2 regions of the Pseudoalteromonas sp. GB43 genome follow, and region 2 is predicted to be linked to the other one. Evidence: predicted binding sites of a transcription regulator. Region 2 holds the regulator's gene; the other holds the start of a gene.
What was found. Region 2 encodes LexA, which represses DNA repair genes until DNA is damaged. Its sites were predicted from a motif close to TACTGTATNNNNATACAGTA; they were not measured.
Positions count from the first base shown of each region.

Region 1 (3,426 bases), 1.8 Mb from region 2:
TCTAATAGTTTAAATCGTGCCGAAAGCTATTTATTGCTAGCTGGTTTACTTGGCATTATTTTAGCTGCCGTTGCTATTGCGGTATCGGCAAAACGGTATTGTGAGCGTCAGTACGACCCAGTTGCTATGATGAAAACGCTTGGCGGTAGCCGCGCTATGATCCGTAAAATCTATTTATTACATTTGAGCCTTGTATGTTCAATGTCGGTGATAGTCGGTTTACTGATTGGTTATGGTTTACAAGCGATTGCCACTGATTATTTAGCACAAACCATGGGTTCAGCACTGCCAAGTGCATCGGCAAAACCTTGGATCATTGCGATTAGCACGGGTGTGATTTGTGCGGTTATGTTTTCAATTAAACCGCTACTCGATTTATTTGATATTCCGCCGCTGCGTGTGCTTCGCCGTAACTTAGGCGACCGTTTATTAGTAAGTAAAGTGCACCTTACTATGTCGGCGCTTACTGTGTTTTTACTGATGTGGTTATTTAGTAATAACATCAAAATTAGTGCAATTTTGTTCCTTTCGACGGCATTTTTAATTGCGGTGTTATTTGCTTTATCAAAGGTTATTTTTGGTGGTGGCCGCAAACTTGGCTTGAGTCCAGGCAACAGTTGGTCATTGGCGATTGCGTCAATTCAAAAGCGTGCCAATGTGAATGCTGTGCAATTAATTAGCTTTGCTTTGGCAATCAAGCTATTACTGTTTTTAATTGTACTTAAGAACGACATGATTTCGGATTGGCAGTCGCAGCTTCCTGAAAATGCCCCTAATTCATTTTTAGTGAACATTACTGAGCAAGAGTTAGAGCCAATAACTAGCTTCTTAGCGCAAAACGATATGCCAACGTCTGATTTCTATCCGGTTGTGCGTGGCCGTGTAAACGCCGTAAATGGTGAGTTGGTTGCCCGCGAAGTATCGCAAGAAGACAACGAAAAGAAAGACGAAGAAGCCCGCTCTGGTATTGGCCGTGAGTTAAACCTAACTTGGCGTAAAGACTTACCTAATCAAAACGAGCTTATCGACGGTACATGGTTTAGTGAAGACTCAGTAGCCGAGGCATCGGTAGAAGAGTCGATGCTTGAACGCCTTGATGTAAAAATTGGCGATACACTTACTTTCCTAATTGGTGCGCAGTCGTTTGACGCAAAAATTACCAGTGTACGTAAGGTTAATTGGACAACGCTAAAACCTAACTTCTTTATTATTTTGAGCCCTGATGTGCTAGCGAGTTTCCCGGCTACTTATATTTCATCAGTGAATGTAAAAGCAGAGAAAAAACGAGAGTTTAATGAGCTAATGCGTCAATATCCGACGGTTAACGTGATAGATGTTGAGAGCTTTATTAAACAAATTCGCTCAACCATTGAGCAAGTATCGTTAGCGATTGGCTTTGTACTAGCGATTGTGGTTGCCTGTGGTGCTTTAGTACTTATTTCACAAGTACAAGCAAGTTTGGGTGAGCGAATGCAAGAGATTGTTATTTTGCGAACTTTAGGTGCGAAAGGGCGCTTAATTAAAAATGCCACCTTATATGAGTTTTTACTATTAGGCGTTACCGCAGGTTTAGTCGCTGCAATTGTCAGTGACATCGCTCTGTTAATAGTGCAAAAACAAATGTTCGATTTAGCAGGTAAGTTCCACCCTCATATTTGGGTGATTGGCCCAGCAGTCGGGGGGTTATTTGTGGCATGTTTAGGTTATTTGATGATAGCGCGCACAATGCGAAAAAATACCCAAGGCTTATTACGCTCGCTCGCGTAAATGTCTTAATTAAAGGTTGACTATAAAATGCTCGCAATTGCGGGCATTTTTTATGAATTGCAATTGGTTACTGGTAATTTATACAGTGCTCTGGCATTATTAAGCGCAGATAATAATGATAATAGACGAGTCAGTTAGTTGGCGATTATTTTAGGGATTGATCCTGGTTCACGATTAACAGGGTACGGCGTGATTGCTCACCAAGGTGCTAAGTTCACTTATTTAGGCAGTGGCTGCATTAAATTGGCCGATCACGATTTTCCGATACGCTTAAAAATGATTTACCAAGGGATCAGTCAATTGGTAGAGCAATTCTCCCCAGAGAGTTTTGCTATCGAAAAAGTGTTTATGGCACACAACCCAGACTCAGCGCTTAAGCTCGGTCAAGCACGCGGCGCTGCTATCGTTGGTGCTTCAATGGCAGAGCTGCCAGTTTATGAATATTCGGCTAGGCAAATTAAGCAGGCCGTTGTAGGTAATGGCGGAGCCGATAAGTCTCAAGTACAGCATATGGTTAAAAACATTTTAAAGCTGCCAGGTACCCCTCAAGCCGATGCCGCAGATGCCTTAGCAATTGCTATTTGTCATGCTCACTCAGAACAAAATTTAATAAAACTTGCGGGCAGTGCGAGCAAAACCGTAAGAGGACGATTAAGGAAGTAATATGATTGGTCGATTAAATGGCTTACTAGTAGAAAAGCAGCCACCAGAAATTCTTATCGAAGTAAGTGGTGTAGGCTACGAAGTACAAATGCCGATGACTTGCTTTTATGATTTACCGGCAGTGGGTGAGCAAGCGATTATTTATACCCATTTTGTGGTACGTGAAGATGCCCAGCTATTATTTGGCTTTAACAACAAAACCGAACGCGCTTTATTTAGAGAGCTTTTAAAAGCCAATGGTGTAGGGCCAAAGCTTGGTCTAGCTATTTTATCGGGTATGTCGGCGCAGCAATTTGTAAGTTGTGTTAATAATGAAGATGCGACCACACTGGTTAAACTACCGGGCGTTGGTAAAAAAACGGCTGAGCGTTTAGTGCTCGAAATGAAAGACCGGCTTAAAAATTGGGGTAATGACTTATTTACACCATTTAGCGATAATGCCGTCATTGAGCCATCAAGTGATGATACCCTAGTGGCAAATAATGCTGCTGATGATGCTGTATCAGCACTTGTGGCATTAGGCTATAAGCTACCGCAAGCACAAAAAGCGGTTAAAACAGTGAACAAACCAGATATGACGACCGAGGTTCTAATTAAAGAAGCTCTAAAATCAATGTTGTGAGTAAACCATGATTGAAGCAGATCGCTTAATAGATGCGAGTGAACAAAGTAACGAAGACAGTGTTGATCGTGCCATACGACCAAAACTGTTAACCGATTACACCGGCCAGCCGCATGTTAAGCAGCAAATGGAAATTTTTATTGAGGCTGCTCGCCATCGTGGCGAAGCGCTGGATCACTTATTAATATTTGGTCCACCGGGTCTTGGTAAAACCACACTTGCAAACATTGTTGCCAACGAGCTTAACGTTAATATTAAAACAACGTCGGGGCCAGTGCTTGAAAAAGCAGGGGATTTAGCCGCACTTTTAACGAACCTTGAAGAAGGTGACGTACTGTTTATTGACGAAATTCACCGTTTGAGCCCGCAAGTCG
Region 1 is NZ_JBPCHJ010000001.1:3,405,788-3,409,213, forward strand. Features, by position in the region: gene ACRWSG_RS16225 (ABC transporter permease) at 1-1,767, shown strand, start outside; gene ruvC (crossover junction endodeoxyribonuclease RuvC) at 1,906-2,430, shown strand; gene ruvA (Holliday junction branch migration protein RuvA) at 2,432-3,052, shown strand; gene ruvB (Holliday junction branch migration DNA helicase RuvB) at 3,060-3,426, shown strand, end outside.
Region 1: ruvC (crossover junction endodeoxyribonuclease RuvC) is a predicted target of LexA. The motif match lies at 1,836-1,855, and genes of this name have one in related genera.

Region 2 (3,426 bases):
ATTGATAGGAAGTACTAGCGGTTTATCTACTTCAAGCAAATAATGTTCAGTTTTCTCTGCTTGGTTGTCTATTTGATCTTTAGGAGTAGATAGAATCGAGTAATAGGCAATGTCTTCACCCATGTACTCATAATGCCACTTCCACTGTGAGCCCGTCACTTTAATGGTGATATCGGCTTTAGAGGCATCTTCCATGGCAATTAAGGTTTTTGTGGCAGGCACAGCCATGGCGATTAAGATGACAAATGGAATGGCAGTCCAAAGTATTTCAACTTTTGTACTTTCATGAAATTGGGCAGGCTTATCCCTTTGGATTTACGGTGGTGTATTAAAGCCCAAAACATCACCGCAAATACGATGATGCCGATTACACAGCAGATAATAAATATCGTCATGTGTAACTCATAAACATTATTACTTATATCGGTCACCCCTTTACGCATATTGTATTGGCTATTTGCCAATGCAAGCTCAGGAAGTGCAAACAATATAAGCCACAAGGCGTAACGCAGTTTACCCATGTGACGGCTCCTTTAGATGCTATTGCAAGACGCAAAGCGAAAAGGCGATACAACAAGGTGCCCATTCGTTTTTCTTATTGTTCAGAGCGACTACGTATCATTTTGACCCACTTATGATACCGACCCCATGACTAACACCTCGCACATTTTTGTGTCTTTTTATTAATTAGGTGTTAATACAGTGTATTAACTAATTAGTTAAAAAATGACCAATAAGCAAGTTTTAATGATAATAAATGTTTATTTTGGTGCAGAAATAACAACTATAATCAGCGCTTTATTTAATGTTTAGGGGTAAAAAACGAAATATAAAAAGAGAGGAAAACTGCGCCATATAAGGCTTTAAATGAAGAGTAAGGATTCACAAATCCTAATTAAGTAGTAAAATTTCAGTGGCGCACCAAATTGAGTCAATTTGATGCACCAAATTGGGAACGTTTACATCCAGTCAGCGTTACGAATAACACCTACCGCTAACCCCTCGATGTTGAACGACTCATGCTCAAGGTCAACCTCAATAGGCGAAAACTCTTCGTTCTCAGCGTGTAAAAGTACTTTGCGACCCGCTTTTTCTAGACGCTTAACTGTTACATCTTCATCGACTCGAGCTACAACTACTTGCCCGTTTTCAGCAACTTGTGTTCTGTGTACTGCAAGCAAATCGCCATCCATAATACCAATGTCTTTCATACTCATACCATTTACACGCAGTAAGAAATCGGCTGCAGGTTTAAATAATGAAGGATCAACTTGGCAGTGACTTTCAACATGCTCTTGCGCCAAAATAGGTTCACCAGCTGCAACACGACCAATTAAAGGTAAGCCTAGTTGCTCTGGCTCATCTTCTTCAATTAACTGAATACCGCGACTCGCCCCAGGCTTCATTTTGATCATGCCTTTTTTAGCCAGTGCTTTTAGGTGTTCTTCAGCAGCGTTGGCACTTTTAAAACCTAATGTTTGAGCTATTTCAGCACGCGTAGGTGGCATGCCTGTATCTTTAATAAAGACTTTAATTAGTTCTAAAATTTGCGATTGGCGTTTAGTTAATGGGCGCATACAACTGGTTTTCCATACAGTACATTTAACTGTGAGTATATACAGTTATTTGAAAATCGCAAATTTAAATTAACCCCATCATATTGCTACAAAACTAACATTGAACCACACCGAAAGATGCCATAAGGTATTAGCTTTAATTAGCAGGCTAAGGAAACACAATGAGTATTTGGCACCACCCAATCACGTTAGAGCTTTGCAAAGAGCTAGAACAAGGGATCACCGGTCAAGGCACTTTAATGAAAACTATGGGCATTGAGGTGACTGAAATTGGTGATGATTATTTAATGGCAACTATGCCTGCTATTCCTGAGCATCATAACCCTATGGGTATGGTTCATGGCGGAGCAAACGTTGTATTAGCAGAGACAGTGGCAAGCTATGCAGCCAATTTCGTGGTTGATTTCAATAAGTTCTATGCTGTTGGCCAAGAAATTAATGCCAACCACATGAAAGCGTCACGCAAAGGAACGTTAACAGCAACAGCAAGACCGCTGCATTTAGGTAAGCGAACATCTGTTTGGGATATTAAAATTACCAATGCCGCAGGAGAGCTTTGCTGCGTATCAAGAATGACCGCAGCTGTTGTAGAGCGATAAATTCTGGCTATTTTTCGACAGGATAAATAGTAATTTCAATCCCTGCGCCAATTGCAGAGATACGTAACAAGGTATCGGCATGCAGGGGTTGGTTAAAGCATTTAGGCGAATTACCTGATTCAAAGCCTATATCAAATGTACGCTTTGAGCACGATAACCACTGTTTTAATGCATTGCGCGAGCATGACTCAATAAGCTCGCAAAGCTGGTTAATGGCTTTATCTGGAGAGCTGATATCTGCGGTTGCTTCAATACGTGCTAGTTGGCGGTATTCATCTTGGTCATAATGTAAAACCATGGCGTTTTTCTTCAAATCAGCAACAAGCGCACTAATATCGTGCTTTGATTCAAGCTCCAGATCTACATTTAAAAATTGAATTTCCGACATACTCTCGTTTTTACCCTCTATTGATATCGACTGAAACTTTAACTCAGTTTTGTATATATACCAAATCTAGAATACAGTTAATGCGACATTATGCCGCATTGGCAATCTAGCTAAACAACCTAAAATAGCGCCCACATAACAATAATAACGGGGTAATTATGAATAAACGCCTGTTTAAGTATGCTCGTAAAGGGCATAAATGGCTTGGTTATTTACTTGCTTTACAGATTCTTTTTTTGGCTTTTAGGTGGGCTTGTGATGAGCTCATTACCACTTGAAAAAGTGCATGGTAAGCATCTGGCTAATCGCAGTTTAAGTAGCCCATTTTTATTGTCGGACTACCCTGCTTCAATTGATAAAATAACAGCGCAATTTGAGCAAATCGAAGGTATTAAATATAGCCATTTTTTAAATACCCCGATTATAGAAGTTACATCCTCTAGCGGTACGTTTACTTTTGATGGCAGAACAGGTGCTAAAATGCCTGCACCGAGTAAAGCGCAAATCATTGAAAATGCGCAAGCTCACCTGCTTATTGACGCAAAAATAACGCAAGCGCAGTTATTAACAAAAGGGCCAAGAGAGGTCGGCCGCAAAGCCAATGTTTGGCAAGTTAGCTTCGATGATTGGTTAACAACAACCTTATATTTAGATAGCCAAACCGGTAACCTTATTACTGTGCGCAGCACCCTGTGGCGGGTTTTCGACTTTTTCTGGATGCTACACATTATGGATTATGATGAGCGTGAGAACTTTAACAATCCACTACTCATCAGCTTCTCGGCCACCAGCGTACTATTTTGTATTACAGGAGTTCTCTTGTTACTACAAAACGTTCGAATTAAACGTAAAAAGCCAGCTA
Region 2 is NZ_JBPCHJ010000001.1:1,646,421-1,649,846, forward strand. Features, by position in the region: partial or broken gene coxB (cytochrome c oxidase subunit II) at 1-521, opposite strand, end outside; gene lexA (transcriptional repressor LexA) at 960-1,577, opposite strand; gene ACRWSG_RS07910 (PaaI family thioesterase) at 1,739-2,176, shown strand; gene ACRWSG_RS07915 (hypothetical protein) at 2,184-2,564, opposite strand; partial or broken gene ACRWSG_RS07920 (hypothetical protein) at 2,723-3,426, shown strand, end outside; gene ACRWSG_RS07925 (VOC family protein) at 3,424-3,426, opposite strand, start outside.